DNA from 4 places in the Streptomyces sp. NPDC126510 genome. Region 3 is predicted to be linked to each of the others. Evidence: riboswitches for the same ligand, from Rfam matches in the RefSeq annotation. Region 3 holds a riboswitch; each other region holds the start of a gene.
What was found. A riboswitch is a leader RNA that binds a small molecule or an ion and turns the genes downstream of it on or off. The one in region 3 is predicted to bind cobalamin.
Positions count from the first base shown of each region.

Region 1: linked by a shared signal. The riboswitch ahead of ABTX60_RS03695 (cobalamin biosynthesis protein) and the one ahead of ABTX60_RS21400 (energy-coupling factor ABC transporter permease) in region 3 are both predicted to bind cobalamin.
Region 2: linked by a shared signal. The riboswitch ahead of ABTX60_RS31035 (ABC transporter substrate-binding protein) and the one ahead of ABTX60_RS21400 (energy-coupling factor ABC transporter permease) in region 3 are both predicted to bind cobalamin.
Region 4: linked by a shared signal. The riboswitch ahead of ABTX60_RS16730 (CbtB domain-containing protein) and the one ahead of ABTX60_RS21400 (energy-coupling factor ABC transporter permease) in region 3 are both predicted to bind cobalamin.

Region 1 is NZ_JBEORR010000002.1:389,771-394,169, forward strand. Features, by position in the region: gene cobN (cobaltochelatase subunit CobN) at 1-58, opposite strand, end outside; gene ABTX60_RS03690 (cobyric acid synthase) at 55-1,563, opposite strand; gene ABTX60_RS03695 (cobalamin biosynthesis protein) at 1,565-2,518, opposite strand; cobalamin riboswitch at 2,619-2,761, opposite strand; gene ABTX60_RS03700 (hypothetical protein) at 2,897-3,118, opposite strand; gene ABTX60_RS03705 (inorganic phosphate transporter) at 3,151-4,399, opposite strand, start outside.
Region 2 is NZ_JBEORR010000026.1:46,542-50,940, reverse strand. Features, by position in the region: gene ABTX60_RS31050 (4-hydroxybenzoate 3-monooxygenase) at 1-165, opposite strand, end outside; gene ABTX60_RS31045 (APC family permease) at 188-1,792, opposite strand; gene ABTX60_RS31040 (CoA-binding protein) at 1,947-2,375, opposite strand; cobalamin riboswitch at 2,482-2,642, shown strand; gene ABTX60_RS31035 (ABC transporter substrate-binding protein) at 2,726-3,742, shown strand; gene ABTX60_RS31030 (FecCD family ABC transporter permease) at 3,826-4,399, shown strand, end outside.
Region 3 is NZ_JBEORR010000014.1:92,326-96,724, reverse strand. Features, by position in the region: gene ABTX60_RS21415 (energy-coupling factor ABC transporter ATP-binding protein) at 1-838, opposite strand, end outside; gene cbiQ (cobalt ECF transporter T component CbiQ) at 835-1,584, opposite strand; gene ABTX60_RS21405 (energy-coupling factor ABC transporter substrate-binding protein) at 1,591-1,959, opposite strand; gene ABTX60_RS21400 (energy-coupling factor ABC transporter permease) at 1,956-2,657, opposite strand; cobalamin riboswitch at 2,688-2,872, opposite strand; gene ABTX60_RS21395 (serine/threonine-protein kinase) at 2,999-4,399, opposite strand, start outside.
Region 4 is NZ_JBEORR010000010.1:218,272-222,670, forward strand. Features, by position in the region: gene ABTX60_RS16710 (MIP/aquaporin family protein) at 1-296, shown strand, start outside; gene ABTX60_RS16715 (cupin domain-containing protein) at 430-825, shown strand; gene ABTX60_RS16720 (histidine phosphatase family protein) at 858-1,448, shown strand; gene ABTX60_RS16725 (CbtA family protein) at 1,477-2,247, opposite strand; gene ABTX60_RS16730 (CbtB domain-containing protein) at 2,269-2,490, opposite strand; cobalamin riboswitch at 2,527-2,677, opposite strand; gene ABTX60_RS16735 (UbiA family prenyltransferase) at 2,824-3,594, opposite strand; gene ABTX60_RS16740 (type III polyketide synthase) at 3,731-4,399, shown strand, end outside.

The DNA of each region.
Region 1 (4,399 bases), on a different contig from region 3:
CGGCCCGGGCCGCCAGCAGGTCCGTGTCGGCGGTCGACAACAACAACACAGTGCTCATGCGGGTGCTCCCGGTGGAATGAAGGGCAGTCCTTGCGGCGCGCCGGACTCGATGAGCCGCCACAGCGCGTCGGTGTCCGCGTGCTGTTCGATCAGGTCGCCGAGCCGGTCGAGCTGCTCCTCGCGCAGCGCGGCGAACGAGGTGTCCGGCGCGGGCACGAAACGGCGGCCCGCGGCGGCCGCCACCTCGCGCAGAAAGGCCCGCCGGAAGCCGTCCGACTCCAGTGAGCCGTGCCAGTGCGTGCCCCAGGTCTGGCCGACCCGGCAGCCGTCCAGGAAGGGTTCTCCGCCGATGACGTCGGCGACCCCGTGGTGGATCTCGTAACCCTCGACCCGCTCGCCGAGGGCCTCGCCCTGCGGCCGGGTGAGGGTCTTCTCGCGGGCGAACCGCACCCGCACGGGCAGGATCCCGAGCCCGTCGACGCGACCCCTGCGGCTCTCCACGTCGTCCTCGATGCGCTCGCCGAGGATCTGGAAGCCGCCGCAGATGCCGAGCACGGGCCGCTGCTCGGCGGCCCTGCGGACCAGCGCCTCGGCGAGGCCCCGCTCACGCAGCCACTCCAGCGCCCGGACCGTCCCGCGGGTGCCCGGCACGACGACGAGGTCGGCGTCGGACAGTTCCTCCGGCCGGTCCACGAACCGCACCACGACGCCCGGTTCGGCGGCCAGCGCGTCCACGTCGGTGAAGTTCGACATGAGCGGCACGGCACAGACCGCGACGCGCAGCACGTCCTCGCCCACGGGCGGGGCGACGACGGACTCCCGCACGGTCCCGCGCAGCGAGACCCTGAGGCCGTCCTCCTCGTCGATCCCGAGCCCGTGCCGGAACGGCAGCACACCGTAGGTCCGCCGACCCGTGAGCCCGTGCAGCATCTCCAGACCCGGCTCCAGCAGGGAGACGTCCCCGCGGAACTTGTTGACGAGGAACCCGGCGACACAGGCCTGGTCCTCGGGCGACAGCAGGGCCACCGTCCCGAAGAACGAGGCGAACACACCGCCCCGGTCGATGTCGCCGACGACGAGCACGGGCAGCCCGGCGTTACGGGCGATCCCCATGTTCACGATGTCCGTCCGCCGCAGATTGATCTCGGCGGGAGAACCGGCCCCCTCACAGATCACCGCGTCATACGTGCCCCGCAACTGCTCCAGGCAGTCCAGCACCGTCCCGAGCAGCCGCTGTTGCCGGCCGCCGTGGTAGCCGCGCGCACTCATCTCCCCGACCGGCTTGCCCAGCAGCACGACCTGGCTGCTCTGCTCGCCACCGGGCTTGAGCAGGACGGGGTTCATCAGCGCGGTCGGCTCGACGCGGCAGGCCTGCGCCTGCATGGCCTGTGCCCGCCCGATCTCGGCCCCCTCCGTCGTCACGAAGGAGTTCAGGGACATGTTCTGCGCCTTGAAGGGCGCGACCTTGACGCCTTGGCGCACCAGCCACCGGCAGATCCCGGCGGTCACGACGCTCTTGCCGGCGTCGCTGGTCGTCCCGGCGACAAGAAGCCCACCGCTCATGTCAGTTCCCCCTTTTCGTTGACCGCGCGCTCATCAGCAACCGCGCACCGGCGCACACCCCGAGCGCGAGCCACGTGACGCGCTGCGACAGCCGCACGGCCCGTTCGACGTCGTGTGTGCCGACGGCCCGCCCCCGCGTGTTCAGCACGGGCCGGTGCTCCACCCGTCCGCCGTACGAGAGCGTCCCGCCGAGCCGCACCCGGAGCGCCCCCGCGAACGAGGCCTCCACGGGCCCGGCGTTGGGACTCGGATGCTCGGCCGCATCGGCCCGCCAGGCCCGCACGGCCCCCCGCGGATCCGGCCCGGCCAGGGCGGCGAGCACGGCGGTCAGCCGCGCCCCCGGCCACCCGGCGAGGTCGTCCAGACGCGCGGAGGCCCACCCGTAGCGGCGGTAGCGGGCCGACTTGTGCCCGACCATGGCGTCCAGGGTGTTGACGGCCCGGAACCCGAGCAGCCCCGGCACCCCGCCGACGGCGCCCCACACCAGCGCCCCCACCACCGCGTCGGAGGTGTTCTCGGCGACCGACTCGACCACGGCGCGGGCCATGCCGTCGGCGTCGAGGGCCTGTGGATCCCGGCCGCACAGGTGCGGCAGCCGCGCCCGGGCCGCCTCGACGTCCCCGGCCTCCAGGGCACGCCCGATGGTCCGCGCCTCCCGGGCGAGTGAAGTCCCCCCGACGACGGCCCAGGTGGCGGCTGCGGTCAGCGCGACGGACGCGACGGGGGACGTCCGCACGGCACGCGCGGCGACGGACCCGAGGGCGACGGCCCCTCCGGCACACGCGGCGGTGTGCAGCGCGCCCCACCCGCGGTGGTCCCGCCACAACACCCGTTCCACGGCACCCGCGGCCCGTCCGAACGCGGCGACCGGATGCCCCCGGCGAGGATCACCGAGCAGCAGGTCACCGATCAGACCGGCGGCGGCGCCGTACGCGAAGACGCGACCGGCACCCATGGGCTCAACCGGCCAGGAGGGCGGGCAGGGGTGGGGTGCTGAACCTCGATCGGCAGCCGCGCATGGCGATATGTGTCCTCACTCAGGGTGTCCACGCCCTGGTTCGACGAGACCGGCGGTGAGAGTTCCTGGCTCCCGGGGATTGCTACCCCGGTGACAGTGGCGGGACCGCGCCGGACTCGCACCGGCTTCCTCTCCTGCCGCCGTAACTGGCCTCGGCAGTCCACCATGGCCGGGAACCGCCGTCAACTTGCCGTTGACCTGCGCGGGGAGAGTGTGGAGAACCCCACATCGCCCCTGCCCTCGCACGACGACCGGGCGGCACGGGACCGAAGTCCCGTGCCGCCCGGTGGACACGACGTGCGGTCGGTCGGGCCCTCAGGCCACGATCAGATAGATCCCGTACCCCACGGCCGCCGCACACGCCGCGAAGCACGCGTACGCGCCGGTGACGGCGAGCCCCGCGGAGCCGCCCTGCGCCGCCGCCCGCTCGCGGCGCGACAGGCCGGTGATGCCGAGGGTGAACAGGCCGACGAGGGCCACGGTGACCACGAGGCTGACACCGAAGACGGAGCCGAGGGCCGCCCAGTCGATCTTCATATCGGAGACTCTTCCTTGTAACCGGTGGCGGGTCAGACCGTGGTGGTCGTGGTCGGCGTGCGCTCGGCGGTGGCCTGCGACGGGAACGAGGGGACCGGGTCCTCCGGCGCGGCGGCCGTGCCACCCGCCGGCGGCGGCGTCACCGCGGCGATCGCCGTGGTCACCACACCGGCCGGCTCCGCCTCGACGGTGTCCTCGGTGTCGCAGACGTTGGTGTGGTCGACGACCTCACGCCGCGAGAGCTTCCAGATCGCCGCGCTGGAGGCGACGAGGAAGACGGCCACCACGGCGGTGCCCCAGCTGCCGAAGCCGGTGACGTACTCGGCGAGAGCACCCACCAGGGCCGCGGCCGGCAGCGTCAGACCCCAGGCGACGAACATCCGCGTCGCGGTGGACCAGCGGACCACACCGCCCCTGCGGCCGAGCCCGGCACCCATCACCGAGCCGGACACGGAGTGCGTCGTGGAGAGGGAGAAACCGAGGTGCGAGGAGGCCAGGATGACCGTGGCCGCGGAGGTCTGGGCGGCGAAGCCCTGCTGCGGCTGGAGGTCGGTCAGTCCCTTGCCCATGGTGCGGATGATGCGCCAGCCGCCCAGGTAGGTGCCGAGCGCGATGGCGAGACCCGCCGAGAGGATGACCCACATGGGCGGGTCGGAGTCGGGGGCGACGGCGCCGCCGGCGACCAGGGCGAGGGTGATGACACCCATCGTCTTCTGCGCGTCGTTGGTGCCGTGGGCCAGGGAGACCAGGCCCGCGGAGGCGATCTGGCCGGCCCGGTAGCCCTTCTTGGACGCGTTGCCGTCGGCCTTGCTGCCGAGGGAGTAGGTCAGCCGCGTGGCGAGCATCGCCGCGATGCCCGCGACCAGCGGGGCGGCGATCGCCGGGATCAGCACCTTGGTGACCAGCACGTCCCCGTGCACCGCGCCGACGCCCGCCGAGGCGATCGTGGCGCCGATCAGACCGCCCATGAGGGCGTGGGAGGAGCTGGAGGGCAGACCGACCAGCCAGGTCAGCAGGTTCCAGAGGATCGCGCCGACCAGGGCGGCGAAGATGACCTCGGGACGGATGCCGGCCTCGTCGACGAGGCCTTTGGAGATCGTGTTGGCGACTTCGACGGACAGGAAGGCGCCGACCAGGTTGAGGACCGCGGACATGGCCACCGCAACCTTGGGCCGCATGGCGCCCGTGGAAATGGTGGTGGCCATCGCGTTCGCGGTGTCGTGGAAACCGTTCGTGAAATCGAACGCGAGTGCGGTTACCACCACAATCGCGAGGATCAGC
Region 2 (4,399 bases), on a different contig from region 3:
CCGCTGTTCGATGAACTCACGGGTCTCCGTCTCCAGCACCAGACAGTCGACGGACGCGGCCCGCAGGATGTTCCCGACGGTCAGACCCGCCGGACCGGCGCCCACGACAACGACTGGGAAGCGTTGCGGGGCGCCGGAGTCGGAGGGCGCAGAGGCGTGGGTCATGCGCACATTATGGAGGCCGGTCTCAGTGGACCGGCACCTCCGTGACGGCCACCTCCTCGATGCTCAGCTCGATCTCTCCGGACAGGGAGGCCGAGGCCCGGGCCCAGTAGTAGATCGCCAGCGAGAACACCGCGACGACCAGGATGTCCCACCACAGTCCGAGGTGCCCCTGGCCGCCGAATCCGCCCTGCCAGGAGATGACGCCCATGCCCAGCAGGTAGACGGGCAGCCACTGGGCGGCCTTCCAGTCGAGCCGGGGAGCGTCGGGCAGGCCCTTGCTGGTGGCGTACCAGGCGTAGCCGCCGAGCAGGACGTAGCCGAGGACGATGGCCACGCCGAGCCGCCACAGGGTGTCCCAGGTGGACCAGTAGATGATGAGGTTGGCCACCACGAACGACAGCGGTGAGAGGACCTTCCCGCCGGGCAGGCGGTAGGGGCGTTCCCGGTGCGGCAGCCGGTCCGCGAACACGCCGTAGGCCAGCGGGGCGCCCGCGTACATCAGCACGCTCGCCGAGGTGATGAAGCTGACCAGCTGCTGCCAGCTCGGGAACGGCAGGAAGCAGACCACGCCCGTCACGAAGGACACGATCAGCCCGAACCACGGCACGCCGCGCGCGTCGGTGCGGACGAAGAGCTTCGGCGCGTAGCCGTTGCGGGCCAGTCCGTAGGAGACCCGGGACGTGGCCGTCGTGTAGATCAGTCCGGTGCCGCCCGGGGAGACCACCGCGTCCAGGTACAGCACCACGCTCAGCCAGCCGAGGCCCAGCAGGGTCGCGAGCCCCGCCCACGGGCCGCTGATGCCCGGGTAGTCGAGCTTGGTCCAGCCGTGCGCGAAGGAGCCCAGCGGCAGGGCGGCGATGAAGACGATCTGCAGCAGGACGTAGATGGCCGCCCCGATGGCGACCGAACCGATCGTCGCGCGCGGCAGGTCCCGTTGCGGGTCCCGGCTCTCGCCCGCCAGCTGGATCGCCTGCTCGAAGCCCAGCAGGGCGAAGATGATGCCGCTGGAACTGACGGCGCTCAGCACACCGTGGGCGCCGAACGGCGCGAAACCGTGCTCGGTGAAGTTGCCCGGGTGGAAGTTGCCCGCCGCGATGATGAAGATCGCGGCCAGCGGCACGGCCACCTTCCACCAGGTGGCGGCGCTGTTGGTGTGCGCCAGGATCCGCACTCCGAGGAAGTTGACGACGACGAACACGGCCATCAGGACGACCGCGACGACGAAGCCGCTCGTCGTCAGGGTCCCGTCCTTCGGGTGCTGGAAGCCCTGCGCCCAGTGCCAGTGCCCGGCGTAGCCGATCATGGCCTCGACCTCGATCGGTGCCACCGTCGCGGCCTGGAGCCAGGAGAACCAGCCGAAGGACATGCCGGCCAGTCCGCCGAACGCGTAGTGCGGATAACGGGCGGTGCCGCCGGCGACCGGGAACATGCCGCCGAGTTCCGCGTGCACCAGTGCCAGCAGCACGATCGCCACCGCACCGATGAGCCAGGACAGGATCGCCGCGGGGCCGGCCGCCACGACGGCCTTCTCGGCGCCGTACAACCAGCCCGAGCCGATGATGGAGCCGACCGAGGCCCACATGAGCCCGATCAGCCCGACATCCCGGCGCAGGCCGTCTCTTTCCATGAATTCAGGGGCCTCTCATAAATGAACTCGGAGAGTTCAGTGAGCAAGAGGCCTCAGATTAGGAATGGACTGCCCGGAGGCAGAAGAGGAGTTGTGCACGCTTGACCGGGCGCGGGAAACCTTGACCGACTGCGGGTATTTCCTGGAGAACGCTTCAGGATTCCTGTACGCGGTGATGAGGCAGCCGTGGGATCTCGATGGCCGGGCAGCGGTCCATCACCATCTCCAGGCCCGCCGAACGGGTCCGGTCGTACGCCGCCTCGTCGATCACGCCGAGCTGGAACCAGATGCCCTTCGCGCCCTTGGCGACCGCCTCGTCCGCGACGGCACCGGCGAGGTCGCTGTTCACGAACACGTCCACCACGTCCACGTCGAAGGGGATGTCCGCCAGGCTCGCGTACCCCTTCTCCCCGTGCACCGTCTCCGCTTTGGGGTGCACCGGCACAACGCGCTTGCCGAAACGCTGGAGCACGGCGGCGACGCCGTACGCGGCGCGCTGCCGGTTCGACGACAGGCCGACCACGGCCCAGGTGTCGCCTAGCCCGGTGAGGATCCTGCGGACCGTTGCCTCGTCGCCGTACACCGGCGGCCTCCTCCGAAGTCGTGAACGAGCTGCTCTCCGTTCAACCCGTTCAACGGCTCCGGGTGCGCGGTGATTCCCCGGACGGCCCCCGTGATAGCTTGCCGAGGCCAGTCGAACCCATGTACGTGGGTCAGGGAATCCGGTGCGAATCCGGAACTGACGCGCAGCGGTGAGGGGGACGGGCGGGGCCTCGGCCACTGGACTCCTCCGCGGACGTCCGGGAAGGCGCTCCGACCCGGGTGAACCCGAGTCCGAAGACCTGCTGGCGGCCCCCGCGGCCGCGCGCGGCGGGGGAGCACCGTACGACCGGGCTCCGCGATCGGGCCCTCGACGACTGAGGACTGGTTCCCGTGCCCCTCGCCCGACCCTCCCGTGCCGCCGTCCTGCTCACCACCGGCTCCCTGCTGCTGACCGGCTGTGGCGGGAGCGCGTCCACCGACGCGAACGCCGCCGTCACGCTCACCGACTGCGGACACGAGGTCCGCATTCCCGCCCCGCCGAGACACGCCGTGTCCCTCAACCAGGGCACCACCGAGATTCTGCTCTCCCTCGGGCTCGCCGACCGCCTCGCCGGCACGGCCACCTGGACCGACCCCGTGATGAAGGGACTGGAGAAGGCCAACGCGAGGGTGCCGCGCATCGCCGACGACAACCCGTCCTTCGAACGCGTCCTGGACACCGAGCCCGACTTCGTCGCCGCCTCCTTCGTCTCCACCCTCGGCAAAGGCGGCGTCGCCACCCGCGAGCAGTTCGAGAAGCTCGGCGTCCCCACCTACGTCTCCCCCTCCGACTGCGCCGGCAAGGACAACTCGGGCGGCGGCGACGGCGCACGCGACAAGCCCCTGGACATCGACACCGTCTACGGCGAAGTCCACGACCTCGCGACCGTGTTCGGCGTGAAGAAACGCGGCGACGCGCTCGTGGCCTCCCTTCAGCAGCGCATGAGGAAGGCCACGAAGGGCATCGACGCCTCCGACGTCACTCTCCTGTACTGGTTCGCGAACTCCGAATCGCCCTACATGGCGGGCTGTTGCGGAGCACCCGGCATCATCACCCGGGCCCTCGGAGCGAAGAACGTCCTCGACGACACGCACGAGGAGTGGCCCCAGGTCAACTGGGAGACGGTCGCCGACCGCGACCCCGACGTCCTCGTCATCGGCGACCTGACCCGCGAGTCCCAGACCGCCGAGTCGGCCGCGAAGAAGATCGCCTTCCTGGAGTCCAACCCGGTCACCAGGACCATGGACGCCGTTCGGCACAAGCGGTACGTGCTGCTCAGCGGGCAGGCCATGAACCCGACGATCCGCACCGTCGAGGGCGTGGAACAGGTGGCCGCCGGGCTGCGCCGGTTCGGGCTGGCGAAGTGACCGCCCGGGAGCAGGGGCCGGTGGCCGCCGGGCCCGGGCGCCGGGCCGGGCTCGCGCTGGGCCTGGCCGGGGCCGTCGCGCTCATGACCTCCCTCGCCGTCGCCATCACCATCGGTCCCGCCGACCTCGGCGTCGCCGACGTGTGGTCCGTCGTGGCGGCCCATCTCGGGCTCGGCAGCTCCGGGCTGACGCCGATCCGCGACGGGATCGTCTGGCAGCTGCGACTGCCGCGCACCCTGCTCGCCGCCGTGTGCGGGGCCGGACTGGCCGTGTGCGGGGCGGTGATGCAGTCCCTGCTGCGCAACCCGCTCGCCGACCCGTTCGTGCTCGGGGTGTCCTCGGGCGCCTCCACCGGCGCGGTCCTCGTCGTCGTGCTGGGCGTGGGCGGCGGCGCCCTCCCGGTGTCGGCGGGCGCGTTCCTCGGCGCCCTGCTGTCGTTCGCGCTGGTGCTCCTGCTCAGCCACACCCTCGGCGGCACCACCGACCGGGTCGTCCTCGCGGGCGTCGCCGCCATGCAGCTCTTCTCGGCGCTCACCTCCTTCATCGTGATGACCTCCGCCGACGCCGAGACGACCCGCGGCGTGCTGTTCTGGCTCCTCGGCTCGCTCGGCGGTTCCGGCTGGACCGACGTGTGGCTGTGTCTGGCCGCGCTGGCGG
Region 3 (4,399 bases):
CCAACCACCCTCCCGCGAGCACGGCGAGCTCGTCCGGTGTACGCGGACCCCGCTCCGTTTCGGTCAACAGCCCCTGGGACCGCAGAAGTTCCGTCACCGCGGCGCCCCACGGCAGACGCAGCCCCGCCTCCCGCAGGAGATCCGTGCGGGCCAGTGCCGTGGCCGCGGGCCCGGTGCGGACACCGGACGGCGTGAGGAGCGCCGCGTCGTCGGCCCAGCGCAGGGCGAGATCGACGTCGTGGGTGGCCATCACGACCGTGGTGCCGGCGGCACGGAGCCCGTCGAGGGTGGTGAGGAGCCGCTCCTGGCCGTCGGGGTCGAGTCCGGCCGTGGGCTCGTCCAGGACGAGGACGCGCGGTCGCATGGCGACCGCACCCGCGATGGCCGTGCGTTTGCGCTGTCCGTAGGACAGCAGATGGGTCGGCCGGTCGGCCAGGGCCGCGATGTCCAGCGCGGCGAGCGCCTCCGCCACCCGCGCCCGTACCTGCGTGTCGTCCAGGCCGAGGTTCAGCGGCCCGAACGAGACGTCCTGCTCGACGGACGCGGCGAACAGCTGGTCGTCGGGGTCCTGCACCACCAGCTGCACGGTCGTCCGCAGCCGGGTCAGCCCCCTGCGGTCGTACGCCACGGGCTGACCCTCGACCGTCAGCCGCCCCTCGTGCGGCTTCAGCCCGCCGCTGAGCAGTCGCATCAGCGTGGTCTTGCCGCTGCCGTTGCGGCCGAGCAGCGCCAGCGCGCGGCCCTCGCGGATCTCGAAGTCGAGGCCGCTGAGCACGGTCGGGCCGTCCTCGTAGGCGAAGGACGCGCCCCGCAGGGCGACGAGGGCGGGCTCGCTCATGTCAGCGGCCTTTCCAGTACGAGGGTGAGGACGGCCAGCGCGACGAGCAGCGCGCAACTGGCCGCCGTGAAGCGGACGGAGACCCGGGCCTCGGGCACCAGGACCCGCAGGGTGCCGTCGTAGCCGCGTCCGGCGAGCCCGGCCTGGAGCCGGCCGGCCCGGTCGAAGGCCCGGACGAACGCGGTGGCGCCGAGCCCGGCCAGGGAACGCCACTGAGCGCCCCGGCCGGTGTGCCCGAGCCGGGCCGCCTGGGCCTCCCTGATGCGCCGCATCGAGTCCAGCAGCAGGAAGCTCATCCGGTACGTCACGAGCGCGACGTCGACGACCGCCGCGGGAATCCCGGCCCGGACCAGTCGGGGCAGCAGGTCGGACATGGGCGTGGTGAAGGCGAACAGCAGCACGCCCAGGGAGGCCGCCGAGGTCCGCAGCAGCAACTCCCCGGCCCGCACCGGCCCGTCGTCGGCGAGGGAGGCGAACCCGCCTGGCCCGCCCACCTGGACGAGCAGCGTCAGCGCGCCGGTCACACAGAAGCCCAGCGGCACCCGGTAGGCCCGCCACAACCGCCGTCCGGGCACACCGGCCGGCCCCAGCAGCACCGCCAGTGCCGTCAGGAGGACCAGGGCGGCGCCCGGCCAGGGCGGCAGGGAGATCGCGAGCACGGTGAGACCGAGCCCGAGCACGGCCTTGTCCACGGGATGGCGGCGGCGCCAGCGACTGCTGTGCGCCGCCGCGTCGATCGGCAGCACCCGGGCTCAGTCCCGTTCCGCGGTGGACTTCCCGGCGGCGCCGGGAAGCGCGCTGTCGGCCTCCCGCTCCAGCGCCCGCTGCTCGCCCTGCCTGCGGCCCCGGCGCAGGCCGAAGTAGTAGGCGAGGACACCGGCGCCGAGGGCCGCCTGGAGGGAGAACAGGGCCGACTCGATCTCGCCGGACGGTGGCTCGTACAGCGGTGAGAACCACGGCTCGTAGTCCGGCTTGAGTTCGGTGATCGCCGTCTCGGCCTGGCCGTCGGAGCCCGTGAACGGCTCCTTCTTGTGGTCGCCGAGGCCGAGGGCCAAGGGCAGCACCGCGAGCGCCACCACGACGAACAGCAGCACCAGGTTGATCTTCGTGTTCCTGCTCATCGGGCCACCGCCTCCGTCTCGGTCCTGGTCTGCCTCTCGGCGAGGAGCACGCCCAGCCGGGTCAGTTCGCCCTTGCTGGACTGCACCAGCAGGCGCATCACGAGCACGGTCAGCAGGCCCTCGCTCACCGCGAGCGGGATCTGCGTGACGGCGAAGATGGCACCGAACTTGCCGAGCGCGCCCAGGAATCCGCTGCCCGGGTCGGGAAACGCGAGGGCCAGCTGCACGCTGGTGACGCAGTACGTGGACAGGTCGGCGACGAACGCGCCGGAGAACACCGCCACCATCAGCGGCGCGTTGGCGCGCCGCAGCAGCTTGTAGACGGCGTATCCGGCCCAGGGGCCGGCGATCGCCATGGAGAAGACGTTGGCGCCGAGCGTGGTCAGGCCGCCGTGTGCGAGCAGCAGCGCCTGGAAGAGCAGGGTGATGGTGCCCAGCACCGCCATGATGGGCGGCCGGAACAGGATGGCTCCCAGGCCCGTGCCGGTGGGGTGCGAGCAACTGCCGGTCACGGACGGCAGTTTCAGGGCGGACAGGACGAACGTGAAGGCGCCGGAGGCACCGAGGAGCAGTGTGCTCTCGGGGTGCTCGCGCACTTCACGGGTGAGCGACCGGACCCCGTGGACGACGAACGGCGCCGACGCGACGCCCCAGGCGACCGCGTGCGCCGGAGGAAGGAAACCCTCGGCTATGTGCATGGCTCAGCAGACCCTCTCCAGCACCTCGTGGATGGTTGACGCGCCTTGGCCGGTCTCCTGGCTGACGGGTACCACCGCCCGGACTCCGCCTTCCCGGGTCGCAAGGACCCAGTGGCTGCCCGTGAGGGCCGGAGCCGGACTTCCCGATTCACAGTGGCGAGGGCCGCACCGGCATCACACCGGATTTCCCGTTCACCAAGGCCTGGTGACAATAAGGCCGGGATAAGGGCGATGACAAGCCACCCAAGGGGCGCGCGAGGGGGCGCCCGTTCGCATACCGGCGCATCCCCGGCTGGTCCAAGCGATCCGCGCACGTGCCGCCGCGCGACGTCCGGGCCGTGTCAGTCGTCGTCCCCGCCGTCGTCGCTCTCCCCGTCGTCCCCGGCCTGGCCCGGCTTCTCCGGCTCCGGCTGCTGCGGGCCGCCGTCGACCGCTTCCTCCGTCGGAGTGGCGGCACCCGGCGCGGAGGCGGACGGCGTCGGGGAAGGGGGCGGCGTTGACGGAGTGACATCGGCCACGGTGCCGGTGGCGGGCGTGTCGGCGGCACCCGGTCCGGCCGCCGGGTCGGCCTGCGGATCGGAGGAATCGGGCGTGGCGGATTCGGTGGACGGCGTGGCGGCGGGGCTGCTCGCGCTCGGGGACGCGTCGGGTTCCGTGCCCTCCGCGGTCGTGTCGGGCGAGAACCAGCGCATGCCGATGAGCATCGCGGCGACGAAGAGGGCCGCGGCGGCGGCCGTCGCGGCCAGCTTCGACCGGTTGCCATGACCGCCGCGCGAGCGGCCCGAACGCCCCGCCTGGGCCGCCCGGGCGGCGGTGCGGTGGCCCGTGGTGGCGGGCAGCGCGTAGGTGGTCGGGCTGCCGGTCTCGGCGGTCGCGTACGGTCCCGGCCCGGCGGGCATCGCGCGGGACGCGGTGTTCGGCCGCGGCGGCGGCGAGACCTCCGGCAGCGGCTCGGGCAGGCCCCGCCAGGCGCCCTGGGCGAACCACTCGGCGGCCTGCTGCGCGGTGGGACGGTCCTCGGGCTGTTTGGCGAGCAGACCGAGGAGATAGCTCTCGAACGCCGGCGGAAGATTGGCGACACCGAGCTCGCGCGGCGGCACCGGAGCCGAGTCGAGGTGCTGGTGGAGCAGGGCGACCGCGGTGTCGGCCTCGAACGGCGGGCGCCCGCTGAGGAGCTGGTAGAGCACGCAGCCCAGGGAGTACATGTCGGAGGCGGGCCCCGCGGGCTTGCCCAGGGCCCGCTCGGGCGCGAGGTAGAGGCCGGTGCCGATGATCTGGCCGGTGGCGGTGAGCGCCGCGCCGGGGTCGTCGAGGAACCGCGCGATGCCGAAGTCCCCGATCTTGAGCGTGCCGCCCGCGTCCAGCAGCAGGTTGGCCGGTTTGACGTCCCGGTGCACGATGCCCTGCGCGTGCGCGGCGGCGAGCCCCGCGGACGCCTGCGCGGCGAGCAGGGCCACCCGCTCGGCGGGCAGCGCGCCGGAGCCGGTCAGCACCCCGGCGAGACTGTCGCCCTCGACCAGTTCCATCACCAGATACAGCCGGTTGTCGAACTCACCGAAGTCCAGCACACCGACCACGTTGGGGTGGTTGAGCCGTCCGGCGGTCTGAGCCTCCAGACGGAACCGGGAGGCCGCCGTGGCGTCGGTGTCCTGGGGCAGCAGCAGCTTGAGGGCCACTGCTCTGGCGAGCGTCTCGTCGTACGCACGCCAGACCTCTCCCATTCCACCGCGCCCGATCTCCAC
Region 4 (4,399 bases), on a different contig from region 3:
CGGCCATCGGCATGTCCTTCGGGGCGAACGCCGGATACGCCATCAACCCGGCCCGCGACTTCGGCCCGCGCCTGTTCACCTGGATGGCGGGATGGGACGGATTGGCCTTCCCCGGCAGTCTGGCCGGGGCGTTCAGCGACTACTGGTGGATCCCGATCGTCGGACCGCTCGTCGGCGGTGTGATCGGCGTCCTGGTGTACGACCTCTTCATCGGCGACGTACTGCACGCCCGCGCGCAACAGGGCGAGGCACCGGAGCCCGGTCGGACGCGCCCCACCACCTCCGACGACGAGTGAGCGCGCATCGGCCGCGGCCGGGACCGCGGCCGATGCTAAATTCATCCGGGCGTCCGCCCGTGAGAGGTGCGGATCGCCCGCCGTACAGGTGAATCGGCCCAGGGCAGGCCCGAATCGGATGGTGGCACGATCCATGACTGACCCGGAGGAGCTCTCCGCGGCCGACACCCCTCTTCCGCGGATCCTCGGCAATACCGGGTCGCTCGCCGCGGCCGAACCGGAGGCGACCGGCGCTCTGTGGCGGCTGGCCGAACCCGGCCGGCAGCTGGACGCCAACCTCGTCCGCGTCCCGCCCGAGGGGTCCATCGACGCCCACGCCGAACCCGACCTCGACGTCCTGCTGCTCGTCGTCTCGGGGGACGGCACGCTCGGCTCCGCGGCCGGGCCGCACCCGGTGGAGCCCGGCAGCCTGGTCTGGCTGCCGCACGGCAGCGTGCGCAGCGTGACCGCGGGCGCGGACGGCCTGTCGTACGTGACGGTCCACCGCCGCCGCCCGGGCATGCAGATCCAGGGCCGGCCGCGGACGTGACCTCGGTGCCGGGCAGGGGGGGGCACGGACGGATGACCAGCCGAGTCGTCCTCGTCTCTCCCGCGATGAACCGCTCGCTGCGGCAGGCCCGTTTCGACGACGGGGGCGCGCTCGACGAGGGCGGGCGGGAGCGGGCCTCGGCGGCGGCCGGGTCGCTGCCCCGGGCCGCCCGGGTGGTCGTCTCCCCCAGTGCGCGCTGCCGGCAGACCGCCGGGGCGCTCGGTCTGGACGGGGTCGAGGAGGCCGGGCTCACGGGGCTGAATGTGGGGCGGTGGCGCGGCCGGACCCTCGACGAGGTGGCCGTCGCCGAACCGGAGGCGGTGGGGCGGTGGCTGACCGATCCCTCCAGCGCACCCCACGGCGGGGAATCGGTACGGGACGCATGTGCGCGGGTCGCCCACTGGCTGGACGGCCTCCGCGAGACGGACGGGCGCACGCTCGCCGTGGTCGAGCCGGACGTCGTACGGGCGGCCGTGGTTCACGCCCTGGGCCTGCCGACGGCGGGATTTCGGCGGCTGGACGTGCCGCCGCTGACTGCGACGGAACTCAGCGGGCGGGCCGGGCGCTGGAACCTGCGGCTCGGGCGCCCGCTGGACGTGCCGGAAGCCGGCGCGGAGCACTGAGTCGCGCCGGCTCTCCGGGAACGCTGCTTCAGGCAGGCCGTCGGGGTGCGGCGACCGGCCGGGCCGGGGCTGTGGACGTCGCGGGCCCGGGGGTCGGCAACCGCTCGGCCAACTCGCCGAAGAGCAGCCCGAATCCGGACCAGAGGGTGGTCTGGACGGCCAGCGCGCAGAGGCGGAACCGCCACAGCACGGTGGCTGGGAAGCCGGCGGGAACCTCGTCGACGGCGGGCAGGAACGCGTACGCGAGCCCGATCGCGAGAACGAACGCGGCCACCGCGGCGACCGTCGCCCACCAGGTGCCCAGGCCCCGCGCGAGGCGCTTGCCGAGGAGGGTGGCGGCGATCGCCAGCAGGACGCCGAGCAGCATCATCAGGAAGTACAGGGTGGTCCGACGGCCGATCGTGTCGGGGTCGCCGACGGCCGGCGGGTTGGCCGGATACTTCAGGAACGGTACGACGTAGACGGCGAGCAGAGCGCCACCGGACAGCAGCAGCGCGGTGGCCCGGGGACTGAAGCGGCCCACCCGGCCGAGCGCGAAACAGTAGGCCAGAGCCGCGATACCGCCGAAGGCGACCCCGTAGAGGAGGACGCCGGTGGCCAGGCCGGCGGTGGACTGCAGGCCGCGGGAGACGAGTTCGGCCTCGTGCCCGTGAGCGGGGGCATGGGCCTCTTCGAAGCCGATCGCCCGGTCGACGAGCGGTTCACCGAGGAAGTAGGCGACGGCCAGGGCGAATACGCCGGCGGCGAGACCGGCGAGCATGCCGCGCACGAGCAGGTTTCTCACCAGGGTGGAGTTCATGAGGGATGCGGCTCCGCGGCGTCAGTGGCAGGGGAAGCCGAGCAGGTGGCGTGCGTCGTGCACCCACTCGTGGACGTCCTCGCCGGAGACGACGGAGGTGGCGCCCTGCTCGGCGCCGACGAAGTAGAGCAGGACCAGCATCAGGACGCCGAAGAAGACCGCCCAGGGGACGATCGCGCCGATCGGCAGCTTGGCGGGGAGGGCGGGAGTGGTGTCGGTCGGCTGGGCGACATGCTGCGCCATGGCGGGTCCTCCTCGGGGAGCTCGCGTCCCCTGTCGGTGGTGCACGGGACGACGGCTACGGGTCTGACTCGCCCCGTCCCGTTTCGGGGAGGGAGCACACAGTGGCGCGACCGTGCCGGATTCCCACCGGCTTCCGTCCTGCCGTCGTCGATTCGCACCGACCGTACCGCTCGGCCGGTACATGACCAATGCCCAGGCGTGAAGCCGAGGTCGGCTCTCACCGAACGCTTACCTGCGACCGAACACAAGTATCGACGGTGACATGACGGCGCCCTACGGCCCGGCCGGCAGGACACGAACTTCCGCGTGGGCTGCTGAGCGGACCTTCGACGCCTACGACATGTCCGGGCCGCGCAGGAGGAGTTGGGTCACGGCCAGGCCCGCGACGATGACAGCCGCCCGGAACGGCCACCGGCTGCGGTCGTCGACGGGCAGGGTCGTGCCCGCGACCGACACGACGACGGCCGCCCCCGCCAGAACCCAGCCCGGGCGCCCCACGCCTCCGGGCGGGCCGGTGACGAGCACGCAGACGGCGGCGAGCATCAGGGACGGCGCCAGCCATCGGCAGGCTCCGCGGCCCAGCCTCTGCGGGAGGCCGCGCACCCCGGTCGCGAGATCGTCCCGGATGTCCGGAAGCACGTTGACCAGGTGCGCCCCCACCCCCAGCAGGGCCCCGGCCGCCATCGCCCACCAGGCGGGCCAGGACGGCGAGGGCAGGCCGAGGGTGACGAACGCCGGCAGCAGACCGAAGGCGACGGCGTAGGGCAGCGGGGAGAGCGGCGTGCGTTTGAACAGCAGGTTGTAGCTCCAGGCGGTGGCGACCGCGGCGAAGTGCGCCACTCCTGCGAGAGCGCCGCTCAGCAGGGACAGCGGCACGCACAGGCCCAGGGCCGTCCCGGCTGCGACGGCCGCGGCCCGGAGCGGCAGTTCGCCGGTGGCCACCGGCTTGTCGCTGCGCCCGCAGAACGCGTCGCGCCGGGCGTCGGCCGCGTCGTTGCACCAGCCCACCGAGAGCTGGCCCACCAGCACGGCTGCCGCCACCTCGGCCGCACCCGCCGCGCCCCGGCCGGCCGCGACGGCCAGCACGGTCGCGAACGCTGTCACGGCGAGCGCCGGTTCCAGGTGGCAGGAACGCAACAGCGCCGGAACGCGGCGTGTCGCTCGGGAGAGGACCGGTGACGGGTGTAGAGACACACAGGCAAGATAAATGGGCAAAGAGGGCGAGAGAGGCACTGTCGATATGCGTGTCCCTGTGACGGCCGAAGACCTCCCCGCCTCACCGGGCACGGTGCGCGGGAAGGCCCGGCTCCCTGCGGGGACCACGATCACGGCGGTCCACACGGCGCTGCCCGCGCACCGCTACGCCCAGGACGACCTCACCGAACCGATCGGCGATCTGTGCCTGGCGCCGGGAGCCGACCGCGCCCTGCTGCGCCGCCTGCACGCGTCCGCCGGGGTCCGCGCCCGGCACCTCGCGCTGCCGATCGCCCGGTACGCCGCCCTGCGCGACTTCGGGCAGGCCAACGACGCCTGGATGGCGGCGGGTCTGGAGCTGGGCGAAGAGGCCATCGCCGGCGCGCTGAAGGAAGCGGGACTCGAACCGGCCGATGTCGACCTCCTGGTGTGCACCTCCGTCACCGGCATCGCCGCCCCCTCGCTCGATGCCCGGCTGGCCGGACGTCTGGGCATGCGGCCCGACGTCAAGAGGGTGCCCGTGTTCGGACTGGGGTGTGTGGCGGGCGCGGCCGGTCTGGCCCGGCTGCACGACTATCTGCGTGGGCATCCCGGTGGCACGGCCGTGCTGCTCGCCGTCGAACTGTGCTCACTGACCCTTCAGCGACGGGACGACTCCCAGGCCAACCTCGTGGCCGGCGCCCTGTTCGGGGACGGCGCCGCCGCACTCGTCGCT